Regions from separate parts of the Aeribacillus sp. FSL M8-0254 genome, predicted to be linked through region 1. Evidence: riboswitches for the same ligand, from Rfam matches in the RefSeq annotation. Region 1 holds a riboswitch; each other region holds the start of a gene.
What was found. A riboswitch is a leader RNA that binds a small molecule or an ion and turns the genes downstream of it on or off. The one in region 1 is predicted to bind S-adenosylmethionine.

Region 1 (4,939 bases):
CAAGCGTATGCAGCCCCATTAAATGGGATTGAATGCCGATTAAATTTCTGTCACGACATGTTAAATGAACGAGCGGGCGAAGCTGGAAACGGCTTTTCACAATATTTGCGCAAGCAACATTGCTGATTCTTGGTGTAGCAAGGGAATTATCCGCAAGCGTAATTGCATCAATCCCCGCTTTTTTCAACGCTTTTGCTCCTGTTAAAAATTTTTCCAAGCCGAGCGTTTTCGGCGGGTCCAATTCTACAATCACTGAGCGTCTGTTTTTTGCAATATCTGGGAGAGGAGTTTCTTGACTTTCTTTCGTAGGTAAAACATGAATTGGAACATTTCGTTCTTTAACTTCTTTCTCTGTGACAGGAGGTAGGTTTGATACTGCTTCAGCCATTGCCCGAATATGTTTCGGCGCGGTTCCGCAGCATCCGCCGAGAAGCCGGACACCTTGTTTTCGGAATTGAAGAGCCGCTTCATAAAAATAGTGTTCATCTGATTCATAAACTAATCTTCCGTTTTCATACCTTGGCAGGCTGCCGTTTGGAAAAGCGGATAAAAAGGCATGTTCAAACAGCGGCACTTCTTCCAGCGATTGCAGCATATGATAAGGGCCTAAACGGCAATTGAGGCCGACAATATCTGCACCAAGTTCTTCAAGCATTTTCAAACCGTCTGCCAATCTTGTTCCATTTTGAAAGACGCCTTGTTCGTGCAAAGAAACATTTGTGATAATGGGCAAATCCGTTTCTTTTCTAGCTATTTGCAAAACGGTTTTCAGTTCTTCCAAGTCGTAATAGGTTTCTAAAATAATGCCATCTACGTTTTCGGATAAAAGGACATGAAGCTGCTCACGAAAATTTTCGGCAATGTCAGATAGCGTGAAGGCGCTTTTTTGAAACGAACGGATGCCGCCGATTGTTCCGATGACATACCCTTTGTTTTCCGCTTTTTGTAACGCCCTCTTTGCAAGTTCAACCCCTTTTTGGTTGATGATCTTTATATCATCTTCCAGCCCATATCTGGCAAGCTTTATGCGATTGGCGCCGTATGTATTTGTTTGAATAACAGTTGCGCCTGCGTCTAAATAGGCTGAATGAATCCGTTCTATTTCTTCCGGTTTTGAAACGTTTAGCTCATCAAAGCATCTGTCTATTCCGAATGAGTATAGTAGAGTCCCCATTGCTCCGTCGGCAATTAATATATGATTTTGTAAATCTTGTAAAAGCCCCATAAAAAGTCCTCCAATCAAATGAAATAGGCGCCTGCAAGGAGGCGAACACCTATATAAAAAAGAAAAGCCTTCTAAGAAGAAGACTTTTTCTTGAACATTTTCCCCTTCTTCTTATCTTCCGAGCGCAAATTTACGCATCGCTGGATTTAGCACCTTGGTACCCAAAGTTTTTGGGTAATCCGGTTGCTGAAGGTTCATCGGGCCAGTCCCTCCGCTTCTCTTGATAAGAACGCTTTACCGTATGAAATTTTAAAACAACGGATTAATCCTAATTTAACGAATTTTATCAAAATAATCAATATAAAATTTCAATTTTGTGAACAGGGCAAAGCTAGCGAAAATTAATAAATTGTACGTCGATCGGCAAGTCGGCGCTTTTCACAGCTGCAATCACTTTTTGCAAATCGTCCTTGCTTTTGCCGCTTACCCGGACTTGGTCGTCTTGAATTTGGCTTTTTACTTTTAGCCCGGTATTTTTGATCAGCGCATTGATCTTTTTCCCGTTTTCTTTGTCAATTCCGTTGACAAGTTTGGCTTTTTGTCTGACAGTGCCTCCTGAAGCCTTTTCGATTTTCCCGTACTGAATATTCTTGGTTGCGACACCGCGTTTAATCATTTTGCTTACTAATACATCTTTTAGTTGATTCAGCTTATATTCATCGTCAGAGATTAGCACAAGCTCATCTTTTTCTAGGGATATATCGCTTTTAGATCCTTTGAAATCATATCTGTTTACAATTTCTTTTTTCGCCATTTGAATGGAATTGTTCACTTCGGCAATATCCACTTTTGAGACGATGTCAAATGAATTCTCCTTAGCCAACTTTTTACCTCCAATAACGTTATTTACATTCATTATAGTGAATGTCGTTCAGTTGAACAACTCTTTTAGGGGTTCCTCGCAAATTAAATGAAAAAACCGTTACTTAAAGCAACGGCAAGGAAATTAATAGCTGCTTAAATGCAATTAAGCTAATGATGTCGCTTTAGAACATTTAGGGGAAAGAAAGTCTTGTAAGTTTTTTACTGCTTCGAGCGAATCTTCTCCTTCAGCGCTGATGACTACATGACCTTCTAAAAAGGCGGAAAAACCGAGCATGCTTAAAACGCTTTTCGCATTTAATTGGAGCTTTTTTGTTTGGAATAAAATGTAGCTGTTAAATTTGATCGCTTCATGGACAAGGGAAATGACATATTCCGGCTCCATCTCTTTTGTAAGATACACGGAAATTTCATGTTTCTTCATTGTGCCACCTCTTGTATACTTATTTTACAATATCTTACATCAATAAAGGATAGATTCCCACATGTTTGTCATTTCCTCTTACATATAAAAAAATGACCTCCGCTTTCGAATATGGAAACGTTTTGGATTTCTCTGTTTTTTAATGAAATGAATGGCCTAATCAAATTGAAAGTTATTGCCCCGCCCATGTTTTATTAGACAAAATGAAAACAAAAGCTAGAGAAAAGATGCATACTGTAAGATAAGAAAGCGTCTTTATCTTTCAGAACGTCCGGATAGAAGAGGTGGAAGACTCGCCTTTAGAGATATTTCAAAAAAAGAAAAAGCCCGACAGGCGGGCATTATAAATGATCCGTTTTCTTTGAGTATTGCCGTTTTCCAAGCTCTCGATTTTTTTCCTTCAATAGATTTTTTTCGTGTCGTTTTGCATTGTTGTCTACAGCTTTTTTATCATTATCGCTTGTTTTGGACATTCAGGAAGCTCCTTTCCATACTGTTATATACTTATGATTTCCATGAAGCTTCTTGAATATGTTTATTTAGAAAAAATACAGCAAGGGTGCCGGGGCCAGAGTGTGCACCAATGACAGCACCGATCGTATGGATGATAATTTCTTTTGGATGAAACGTTTCTTCAATTAATTGTTTTAATTCGAGAGCTGCTTCTTCATCATCACCATGGCTGATGGCGATTGTCTGTTCACTCAATCTGTCTCCACGCTCTTCCATCAGCTCAAGAATTCTCCGGTAAAGCTTCTTTTTCCCGCGGATTTTTTCCAGCGGGATCAGCTTTCCTTCTTCGACATGCAAAAGCGGCTTGATATTTAGCAGTCCGCCAACAAACGCAGATGTTTTGCTGATTCTCCCGCCGCGAGCCAAATATTCCAGGCGATCAACTGTAAAAATGTGCTCCATATGACTGCAATACTCTTTTACTGCATTTGCCATTTGTTCTAAATCAAGTCCTTGTTTTGCTAATTGAATGGTGTAGCGGACAGCAAGTCCATACCCAAGTGAAGCACATTTCGAATCGATAATTTGCAGTTTCCAATTCGGATATTTTTCAAGCAATTGCTGCTGAACCATAACGGCAGTTTGATATGTACCGGACAATTCGGAAGAAAAGGCAATATACAGCGCCGGCTGATTGTCTTTCGCCAGCTTTTCAAATTGATTGGTGATTGTTTCCGGTGATGCTTGTGATGTTTTAGCAACGTTTCCAGCTCTCATATAGTCGTAAACTTCTTTTGGTTTGATTGTCAATTGATCCTCATAGTCCTTCTCGCCAAGGTGGACACGAAGAGGGATGAAAGAAACGCCTTGATCGTTTAAAAAAGAGACAGGCAGATCACAAGCACTATCAGCGATAATGTGAATATTCATTAATCACACCTACTTTTTTTCATTTACATATAGTCTATCTTGATCACAAATAGAAAACAATACATTTTGTGCAAACTGAAAATTTAAAAAAGAAGGACAAAAAATCGAGTAGGAGGGAGCGATTAACTCCCGTCCTCTCACACCACCGTACGTACGGTTCCGTATACGGCGGTTCCATTAAGATAATTGACGCAAGTCTTTATAACTTCCGTGAATAGCTGTTCTCTTTATGCCAGTGGTCACTCCACCCTCCAAGAGGTCTCCCACGGGATTCACCGCTTCCTTCCTCAAGTGAGGTACTACGTTTTCTGTGTTCATCATGACTCACTGAATGCCAAGGGCTATTCTCTCTTAATTGTTCGGTCCTTCTTAGTAGTTCTAAACCAACTAATACTATGACCTCTGCTGACTTCTGACTGTTCAGCTATCTATCACTAGATAGGTTACCAAGGTTACTTGGCGTGCCAGCCAGACCTCCCCGGGTAAGAGTGTAATCTTTCCTTCCATCCATCTGCTTCATTTACTCTGTATCACCTTCGGCAGAAAGGGCTTTGTTTTGTCTTGCAAACTCACCCAGTGATACCTAGCCTCATATGAAGTTCGTGTTCCGAGAGACCTTAAAGTTTGCCGCTCGCTTCCTTCAGATTCCGCGTCACCACGGACACCCTTGCGTTAAGCTAACTGCTACTTCTGCCTTCGCAGCTCGGGACTTTCACCCTATAGATTACACCCATGCCGGGCGCACAAGAAAAAATGGACGAAACAAGAGGAGCTCGTTTCGTCCATTTCATATTTATTCCTTGTTCAAAATGTGCCGTACAATCGGCATTCTGGATGGTGTTATGCCTGCTCGATTTTTTCTCGATGCAGATGCTGTACAAAGATTGGTCTGTTCAAATTCGATCTGTTCATTATAAAAACAGCTCTTAAAAGGATTCGAAAATGAACGGAAGGGCATTATCCTTCGAAGCTTGCTTCGTTATTGGCTCTTGCTTCTGATTCGGCAAACGTCATACGGTATGGAAACTTTTCATCATGTTTTTTGACAGCACCTTTTCCTTGCTCAATGAATCGTTTCGATTTAT
Region 2 (4,939 bases), 2.2 Mb from region 1:
AAGCATCAACCGCCCTAGAGTCGCCCCCTAGCTCTTTTAATTGTTCTAAGAAGTGATTTTGTACCGCTTGCCATAACGGTGAAGCTTTGTAAGGAACAGGCTCTTTAAGCCAAATTAAAACCATTTCTTGACCGCTAAAAATGATTATATTCGGCTCTGGAATCGATTGGCCAAAATAATCGTATTCTAATTTGCCGATTATCCAGTTCGAATTATAATTAAACAAATAAAAATCTAAATCAACATATAACGACTTTAATTGCCTTATATTCGTAATTTGTCGGCTAGGCTTATAAAATTGTATTCTAGCTAAAATAAACATCCTCTTCGAGCCATTCTGTTAGTTTTTCAGCCAATTCCTGTGGTTTGTAATGATATTGGATGAATTTACCTTCTTTTTTCTTTGCAACAGTAATCCATCAATCAGAGTTATGATGATGAAACCATGCATGGTATCTAGCGTTATCTAGCCTTTTTGCATTTTCCATAAATATTTTCTGGTGTGCGTAAAATGTTTGTGGGAGAAATTCTTAGAATTCCCGATGAGGGGGGTAGGAACGTAGGTTCGTAATCCCCTCATCGGGGTCACCAAGCGAAAGCGCGGTAGGATCCCAAGCAGGAACATGAAAAAAGGACTCTCTCCCTGATAAGATGATTATTGACCACACTATCAAACAGGAGGAGAGAGTCCCATGAATATTCAACAACATCTTACCACAAATTCGTTGACATGGAAAGAGATCGAACTTGATTTGTTTCGGCCCTGCAAAACGCCTTCGCCGAGCTGTTTACGGCTTTGTTGGAGGACATCGACCGACAATTGGCGGAAACCCGGGACAAGCGCCGGTACCACTTGAAAGACAAACGACGCTCCACGATTCAAACCCTGTTTGGCGAAGTCACCTTTGAGCGAAACTACTATTTAGACCGAGAACAAAACCGTTACACGTTTTTGCTTGACTCCCTTCTAGCGTTTGATGGATCGCAGTCAATCAGTCCTTGTCTAGAAGAAACGGCGGTGGGATTGGTTGTGGAGTGCTCTACTTATCGCAAAGCGGCTTGTACGCTTGCCCAGATGGTCGGGTATCCGGTGATAAGCCATGAGGCGATCCGCCAGTTGGTGCTCGAAGCCGAAGCTCCGCTGCACTGCCCGGTTGACCAGCAATATGGACGGATGCTGTTTGTGGGAGGCCGATGGACTGTTTGTCTCTCGCCAAGGGAAGAGAAAACGGGCCAAGGAAGACAAATCCTGATCGTTCACGAAGGGTGGAAGCGCAACGGCTTACGGATCGAATTCGTGAATCAGCGCCATTACGTCCATGAGGGGAAGAGGGAGGGCTGTCAAGAAAAACTCGACAGCCTAAAATTAAATCCAGATTTTAATTAACAAATTTAATTGTTTCCAACCTTTAAAATTCCCTTTGCTCTTCCACCTTTAGCATTTCCTTTTCTATAACGTCTACCAATTTTTTAGTACTATACATATATAGCACTAACTCTTTATCCCCATCTTCAATGTGGATTTCAGCTTGAACCCTTATTTTTGATGGCTTTCCTTTATAGATAACATCGAAAGTTCCAAACTCTTTGATCTCATTGTCTTCATTCATTTTATCTATTTCAGATAGAATCATGTTGATTTCTTCTTGAGTCAAGCCTGAATCTAAAATTGAGTTTGATAAATGGTTTAAAAAGGGTTCTATCTCTTCAAGATCAAAATTCATTCCTGCAGCATAACGTGCTTCTTTGTATTTAGTAACTTTATTCCAAAAATTAATCATAAAAATAGGTTCCTCCTATCAAATGTTTAATTTTCAGGTTTAATTCTAGAATATAAAACATCATGTTCTTTAATTGATCGATCCTCGTTTTTAATTAAATCATCCGTTCCAGTAAATAACATATAACATCCTTTCCTTACATACGATTCACTTATTCCTAGCAATTTAGCTAATTTGTAATTCGAGAAATCAGGATTCAACTCAATTGCTTGTCTAAGTTTTTCTAAGTTCTTATCCGTTTTATTGCGCTGTTCTTTTAAATACTCCTCACGGCTTTTTACGCCCATTTCCCGGCGTTTTTGTTTCCTTCTCCGCTTTTCATTCGCATCTATAATCGTGCTTAAATGGCGTTGTTCGTCCTCTGTTATATCTTATCTAACCATTCAATTAATTTTTTATTGCTGATATTATATCCAGCGCCAGGATACCCTTTTTCTCTAGCTATTCGGTTTGCTTCTTCGTTATTCCGTGCATAATAGGCCTTTTCAGCGCTTCTGGTGGATCTTCTTAAAGGCTCATTAAACTGTAAATTAAACGTTAGCGTTTGTTTTAAGGCTTCTTCTGGATCATTCAAAAAGCAACATAACCAATAACGGTACAAGAAACAAATTGTCTCACGATAACCAGTAACGTTATAATTGCGTAATTCAACCAGTTTTTCTAAGTCTAGTAATCTAGCATGATGCGATCGGAAGACGTTAAAAAGATGTTGTACCTTCTTTTTTCGTCCTCTTTTTTTAGGCTTTCCTGTTTTGGCTCAACCTCAAGTTCCGGAAAATACCTCAAATTGTAAACTGCACCATTAAATAATTGTAGCATGCCATCAGAAAAATGTAAGCGAATTTGAATCGAATATGATGTAAAAAAGTGTTGACAGAGGGGAAGGATAGTGGCATAATCCAAGTAAACGAATAAGAATTATAAAGTTAATAATAAAACTCTTATCAAGAGCAGGTGGAGGGATGAGCCCAATGAAGCCCGGCAACCGACTCATATGATGAGCACGGTGCTAATTCTCCCAACAGAGATGTTGAAAGATAAGAAGTTGTTTTGACAAAAAACCTCTTCTTATTGAAGAGGTTTTATTTATATAAAAAAATCTGAATGAAGAGGATTGAAAAAATGGGTCACGTAACAGCAGTATACCAAATCATTGCGAAACGAGAAGATTTAGAAAAAAAAGCGGAAGGGATTGCTCTTGGATTGACTGTAGGTTCGTGGACTGACCTTCCTCTTTTAGTGCAAGAGCAGTTGAAAAAGCATAAAGGACAAGTGGTTGAAATAAAAGAAACAGGCGAGGATCCATCCTCCGGCAAAACGATTGCACAGCTTCACATTCGTTTTCCGGGAGAAAACTTTTCTAAAGACATTCCTGCCATCTTAACGACAACTTTTGGAAAATTATCACTAGATGGAGAAATAAAATTACTAGATTTGCAGTTTGACGATGAGATCTTTCGGTATTTTCCAGGTCCTCGATTTGGAATTCAAGGGTTACGAGAAAAACTTGGCGTTTACGACAGACCGTTAGTGATGAGCATCTTTAAAGGTGTAATTGGACGTGATATGGATTACCTTCTTGCTCAATTGCGGGAGCAGGCTCTCGGGGGCGTCGACTTAGTAAAGGATGACGAAATACTTTTTGAAAATTCGCTCACATCATTTGAAACAAGAATAAAGGAAGGCAAAAAAGTTCTTGATAACGTGTATCAAGAAAAAGGGCACCGAACTTTGTATGCGGTCAATTTGACGGGAAAAACATTTGAATTGAAAGATAAGGCAAGAAAAGCAAAAGAATTAGGTGCCGATATTTTGCTATTTAATGTTTTTACATATGGCCTCGATGTGCTGCAAGCATTAAGGGAAGATGATGAAATCGCCCTCCCAATTATGGCTCATCCGGCGTTTAGCGGATCGTTTACTTCATCCGAAAAATATGGGCTCTCTCATTCCTTATTGCTTGGAAAATTGATAAGAATTGCTGGAGCAGATTTTTCGTTGTTCCCTTCACCATATGGCAGCGTTGCATTGGAGCGTGACAAAGTTTTAAACGTGAAAGAAGAATTGGTGAAGGAATCAGTTTTAAAACCAGCTTTTCCTGTTCCATCTGCTGGCATTCACCCGGGTCTTGTTCCCATTTTAATTCATGATTTTGGAAAAGATTGTGTCATTAATGCAGGAGGCGGTGTTCACGGTCACCCGCAAGGTGCTAAAGGCGGAGGAAAAGCTTTCCGTCAGGCAGTTGACGCTGTTTCCCGGGGTGTTCCCCTTAATGAAGCAGCTGAATACATAGAATTACAAGAAGCGATTCGGCTCTGGGGATGGAAGGAGGCACCGTCCAATTGAAGCCAGTAATATTTTGTGATTTTGATGGAACGGTGACAAAAAAAGATAACATCGTTAGCATCATGAAGCGTTTCGCTCCAAAAGAGTGGGAGCAATTGAAGGATGGCGTCCTTTCCCAGTCGATTAGTATTCAGGAAGGAGTCGGCAAGATGTTTGCACTTCTTCCATCTTCTTTAAAGGGTGACATCGTTCGCTACATTTTAGAAACTGCAGAAATAAGGGAAGGATTTCGCGACTTTGTTCATTATGCGAAAAACATGAACATTCCTTTATACATTGTCAGCGGCGGAATCGATTTTTTTATTAAACCGCTGTTGCAGCCTTTTGATTCTATTACCGCACTGTTTTGCAATAAAGCGGATTTTAGCGGAGAAACGATCACCATTCATTGGCCTTATACGTGTGATGAAAAATGTCCCAACCAAAATTGTGGGTGCTGCAAACCGACAATTATTCGGCAAATTGCAAATGCTGACACTCATTCCATCATCATCGGGGATTCCGTCACAGATTTAGAAGCCGCGAAGATTGCAGATACAGTTATTGCACGTGATTATTTATCAAAAAAATGTCAAGAATTTTCTATTCCTTATCAATCTTTCGAAACATTTTACGACTGTATTGACATTTTAGAGAAGACAATAAACAAAACAAATTTCATAGAAGAAAAAGGTGGCGCAAAATGAGTGTCGTTTTAACTCGTGTTCATGAGCTTGCGGAGATTAAAGAGGAGCTTGCTGCGAGGGATTGGTTTATGGGGACAAGCGGCAATTTAGCCATAAAAGTTCAAGATTCCCCGCTTCAGTTTCTTG
Region 3 (4,939 bases), 110 kb from region 1:
ATGGGTTCGATTATTCTGGATGGAGCAGAAATCGGAAAAGGCGCTTTTGTCGGTGCAGGCAGTCTTGTCCCGCCAGGCAAAAAGATACCTGAGAAAACTTTAGCATTCGGAAGACCCGCCAAAGTGATTAGAGAATTAACAGAAGAAGATCTTCAAGATATGGAGCGCATCCGTCGCGAGTATATCGAAAAAGCTCAATATTATAAAAATATTGCTCGTATGAACAACATATAAATTGCTTATAAAAACATTTTAAAACTTTCTCTTTCAAATGTCATTCTTTACCGGGCAGCTTCATGCATTTTTAAAATTTTGTAAAATTTTTATTAGATTTGTTGAAGTTTACATAAATATGAGAGAAAATTTTTTATAAGAATTTTTGCTTTTTGAAAAGAGGAACTTTAACATGGGCAGACTGCTGAATCAGCTTTACCAATTTGAGTGCAAGTTGTTCAAACTGATTAATTCGCATTTTGAACGAAAAGGACTGAATGTTTATTTTCGGTATGTTACTCATTTAGGAGGGGCTGTTTTTTCAATTGCAACATGTTTAATGCTGATGTTATTTTTTAATGAACCTGTAAAAACTGTTGCCTTGGCAAGTTCAGCTGCACTTTTTTTCAGTCATATTCCGGTTTTCATTGTGAAAAGAATTTATCCACGCAGACGGCCTTATCTTACATTATTTGAAACAAAAGTGTTAGAAAATCCGTTAACTGACCATTCATTTCCTTCTGGACATACGACAGCTGTATTTTCAGTGGCTACACCATTTTTGCTCTTTTTTCCAGCCTTAACATGGATTTTGCTTCCTCTCACATTCAGTGTGGCACTATCAAGAATTTTTCTTGGCCTACACTACCCTTCAGATGTGCTGGCGGGAATAGTTCTAGGAGCTTCAGCTGGCACCATCTGTTTTGTCGCATTCGGACCATAAAAGCAAAAAGGTGTCTAATGCATGCATCGCATTGGACACCTTTTTTATTTTACAAATATTGATGAGCTTGTTCGCGCAAAGCTTCCGCTTTATCTGTGCGTTCCCATGGCAAATCTAGATCGTTGCGTCCGAAATGACCGTAAGCAGCTGTCTGTTTGTAAATCGGGCGGCGCAAGTCAAGCATTTTTATAATGCCAGCTGGGCGCAAATCAAAGTTATTGCGAATTAATTCAACTAAAACATCTTCGCTTACTTTGCCAGTACCGAACGTATCAACAGAAATAGAGACAGGTTTCGCTACACCAATTGCATAGGCCAGCTGAACCTCACATTTGTCTGCAAGTCCGGCTGCGACAATATTTTTCGCTACATAACGAGCCGCATAAGCTGCAGATCGGTCTACCTTCGTCGGATCTTTTCCTGAGAAAGCTCCTCCGCCATGGCGCGCATAGCCTCCGTAAGTATCGACAATGATTTTTCGTCCCGTTAATCCTGCATCTCCTTGTGGTCCGCCAATAACGAAACGTCCGGTAGGATTGATGAAATATTTTGTTTCTTCATCGATCAGTTCTTTTGGCACAACCGGATCAATTACTTTTTCTTTAATATCCTGCTTAATTTGTTCTAAAGTTGCCTCCGGATGGTGTTGAGTCGATATGACAATTGTGTCAATTCTAACCGGCTGTTCATTTTCATCATATTCTACCGTAACTTGCGTCTTTCCGTCCGGACGCAAATAAGGAATTTCTTCGCTTTTTCTAACTTCTGTAAGCCGGCGTGAAAGCTTATGGGCAATGGAAATCGGGAGAGGCATTAATTCCTTCGTTTCATTGCATGCAAAACCGAACATTAACCCTTGATCTCCAGCGCCAATCGCTTCAATTTCTTCATCAGTCATTTGTCCTTCTCGCGCTTCTAAAGCTTTATCCACCCCTGCAGCGATATCGGGTGATTGCTCATCAATTGATGTTAAAACAGCACAAGTTTCAGCATCAAAACCGTATTTAGCTCTCGTATAGCCGATCTCTTTGACCGTTTCTCGCACAATTTTTGGTATATCCACATACGTGCTTGTCGTAATTTCTCCACTGACTAATACAAGTCCGGTGGTGACAGATGTTTCGCAAGCTACACGTGCGTTCGGATCTTTTTCTAAAATGGCATCTAAAATCGCATCTGAAATTTGGTCGCAAATTTTGTCCGGATGCCCCTCCGTTACGGATTCAGATGTAAACAGACGGCGCTTTTTTGTCATTTACTGCTTCCTCCTCAAACTTAAAATGATGTTTATGGAGTGCTACACTCCTTGTCATTGACACGGAACTCATTCCCTCACCACTATTGTAAACATATCAAAATTTCGTACGATAAGAAAAACTTGGCTAAACGAGATTTCTCTTATACATAGAAAAAACCTTCCCTGCCAGAGGAAAGGTTGTTATAAACATCATTGCCTTTCACTCTTATCGTTCAAGGATATAACCTTGCATCAGGTTAGCACCATTGCTCGTCTATGAATATGGAATTCTTTCGCACCATGTTGTATGTCCATAGAATACCGGGATTTTGAAAGCCATATTCTACTGTCTTCTTTCAACGAGCCGGTTGCTGGGCTTCATAGGGCCTGTCCCTCCGCCAACTCGGGATAAGAGTATCCGTTCAAATGTATATCATACAGGAGCAAAAAAGTACTTGTCAACAATAAAAAAAGCTTCTCTGTAATTTTCCAAATCGTCTGATATCCATTATTTCAGGATCAGCTGATCAATCATGATTCGTATGATGCCCAAAAATGAAGGCAAAATATGTAGTAAAAACATTATTTTCAGAAATTGATAAATAGGATGGACTATTTCCACAAATGTGTTATACTATTTCTATAAAACCATTTCAAATATGCAAAAAAAGGATGGTATGTATATGAATATTGTAGATGTATCAAATGAATTAGCTTCGTTGATTAGCGGACCAAATGCATATCATAATTTACCAGTCGCACGGCTTGTAGAAAAAGTTTTAGCTAGGAAAGAAGGTTTTTTAACAAATACAGGTGCAGTTTCGGTTACAACAGGCAAATATACCGGCCGGTCACCAGAAGATAAATTCATCGTTGAAGAAGATTCTGTCAAGCATTTAATTGATTGGGGACCCGTCAACAAGCCAATTTCATCAGAAGTTTTTGAAAAACTGTACTTAAAAGTCATACAATATTTAAAAAATAGAGATGAAATTTATGTTTTTAACGGATTTGCCGGAGCTGACAAAAAATATCGTCTTCCAATTCAAGTGGTCAATGAATTGGCTTGGCAAAATTTATTTGCTCACCAACTGTTTATCCGTCCGAAAAGCCAAGACGATTTAAAGGAGCATAAAAATCCGTTTACGATTGTTTCCGCTCCTTCCTTTAAAGCAGATCCAGCTGTGGATGGAACGAACTCAGAAGCATTTATCATTATTTCTTTTGAAAAGAGAATAATCCTGATCGGCGGAACTGAATATGCAGGCGAGATGAAAAAGTCTATCTTTTCCGTCATGAACTTCCTGCTTCCAGAAAGAGATATATTTTCAATGCACTGCTCCGCCAATGTCGGTCAAGAAGGCGATGTCGCGCTCTTTTTCGGTTTATCGGGAACAGGCAAAACAACACTTTCCGCCGATCCAAAACGCCGGTTAATTGGTGATGATGAACACGGCTGGTCTTCATCTGGTATTTTTAATATTGAGGGTGGCTGTTATGCAAAATGCATCGGTTTGTCTGAAGAAAAAGAACCTCAAATTTATAACGCGATTCGATTCGGTTCCGTTTTGGAAAACGTTGTGGTTGATGAATCGACACGAATTCCTGATTATGACAACTCCTTATTAACAGAAAACACCCGTGCGGCTTATCCAATTGAAGCGATTGACAATATTGCTAAACCGAGCATTGCGGGTCACCCTAACACTATTATTTTTTTAACAGCTGATGCGTTCGGTGTTCTGCCGCCAATAAGCAAATTAACGAAAGAACAGGCTATGTATCATTTCTTAAGCGGTTATACGAGCAAGCTTGCTGGAACGGAAAGGGGTATTACTTCCCCTAAAACAACGTTCTCCACATGCTTTGGAGCACCATTTCTTCCGCTTCCAGCTACAAGATACTCTGAAATGCTCGGAAGAAAAATCGAAGAACATGATGTGAAAGTATTTTTAGTCAATACAGGGTGGACCGGCGGAGAATACGGAGTAGGAAAACGAATTAAACTTGCTTATACAAGAGCCATGGTTCAGGCAGCATTGGAAGGCGAACTCGATGAGGTGGAAACTGTAAAAGACCCTATTTTCGGGCTGGCGATTCCTGCTCATGTTCCAGGAGTGCCTGATGAAGTTTTACAGCCTATTAAAACATGGAGTGATAAAAACGCTTATGAACAAAAAGCGTATGAATTAGCAAAAGCATTCAAAGAGAACTTCAAAAAATTCTCGAACGTTCCGAAGGAAATTGAAGAACTTGGCGGTCCAATCATATAAAAAAATTACTTACTTTCGGCTATCGGCTTTTTGTCCGATAGCCTTTTTTTATATTGGGTTGGCAAACAAACCGTTATATACAGATTTTTAGACGAAAACCCCTTTTTCAACGAGCTTTTATGAAAAAGGGGTTACGCGATTTTTTATGATAAGACAAATGGAAGCCGTACTCGATAAAATTAAGAAAATTCCTTTTCCTTCCACAATCCGTTCAACAAATGAACGGAAATATGATGACGGTTAATTGGTTGAGTACAATGAAGTGAGATTATAAGTAAGCACGGTTTTGTTATCAGCCCATTCCAATTTAATAATTTCAGCTGTTCCTGTAGGATCGCTTGTCAACGTTTTTCGAACTTCCAAAGGAATATTCATAGGATAAAGGCGATAGCCATCTTTGACAACCTGAAATACGTTTTCCTCTATCCGCTTTTCCTTCCCTTTTGTAATAATCATCGTATTTAATTCAAGCGGCATGCCCATTTCTCCAAT

Region 2: it holds a riboswitch for S-adenosylmethionine, as region 1 does, so the genes downstream of both, NSQ44_RS15685 (2,3-diketo-5-methylthiopentyl-1-phosphate enolase) here and NSQ44_RS05240 (bifunctional homocysteine S-methyltransferase/methylenetetrahydrofolate reductase) in region 1, are expected to answer to the same signal.
Region 3: it holds a riboswitch for S-adenosylmethionine, as region 1 does, so the genes downstream of both, metK (methionine adenosyltransferase) here and NSQ44_RS05240 (bifunctional homocysteine S-methyltransferase/methylenetetrahydrofolate reductase) in region 1, are expected to answer to the same signal.

Annotation. Positions count from the first base shown of each region.
Region 1 is NZ_JBBOZY010000001.1:1,058,769-1,063,707, forward strand. Features, by position in the region: gene NSQ44_RS05240 (bifunctional homocysteine S-methyltransferase/methylenetetrahydrofolate reductase) at 1-1,225, opposite strand, end outside; SAM riboswitch class I at 1,334-1,455, opposite strand; gene NSQ44_RS05245 (YajQ family cyclic di-GMP-binding protein) at 1,557-2,048, opposite strand; gene NSQ44_RS05250 (HPr family phosphocarrier protein) at 2,193-2,471, opposite strand; gene NSQ44_RS05255 (DUF3941 domain-containing protein) at 2,813-2,944, opposite strand; gene NSQ44_RS05260 (DegV family protein) at 2,976-3,854, opposite strand; gene NSQ44_RS05265 (competence protein) at 4,812-4,939, opposite strand, start outside.
Region 2 is NZ_JBBOZY010000001.1:3,228,743-3,233,681, reverse strand. Features, by position in the region: gene NSQ44_RS15705 (UPF0236 family transposase-like protein) at 797-1,387, shown strand; gene NSQ44_RS15700 (hypothetical protein) at 1,410-1,781, opposite strand; gene NSQ44_RS15695 (hypothetical protein) at 1,808-2,068, opposite strand; gene NSQ44_RS15690 (hypothetical protein) at 2,146-2,355, opposite strand; SAM riboswitch class I at 2,720-2,825, shown strand; gene NSQ44_RS15685 (2,3-diketo-5-methylthiopentyl-1-phosphate enolase) at 2,904-4,127, shown strand; gene NSQ44_RS15680 (2-hydroxy-3-keto-5-methylthiopentenyl-1-phosphate phosphatase) at 4,124-4,813, shown strand; gene NSQ44_RS15675 (methylthioribulose 1-phosphate dehydratase) at 4,810-4,939, shown strand, end outside.
Region 3 is NZ_JBBOZY010000001.1:953,720-958,658, reverse strand. Features, by position in the region: gene NSQ44_RS04820 (gamma carbonic anhydrase) at 1-234, shown strand, start outside; gene NSQ44_RS04815 (phosphatase PAP2 family protein) at 407-937, shown strand; gene metK (methionine adenosyltransferase) at 987-2,192, opposite strand; SAM riboswitch class I at 2,398-2,589, opposite strand; gene pckA (phosphoenolpyruvate carboxykinase (ATP)) at 2,858-4,447, shown strand; gene NSQ44_RS04800 (DUF2584 domain-containing protein) at 4,688-4,930, opposite strand.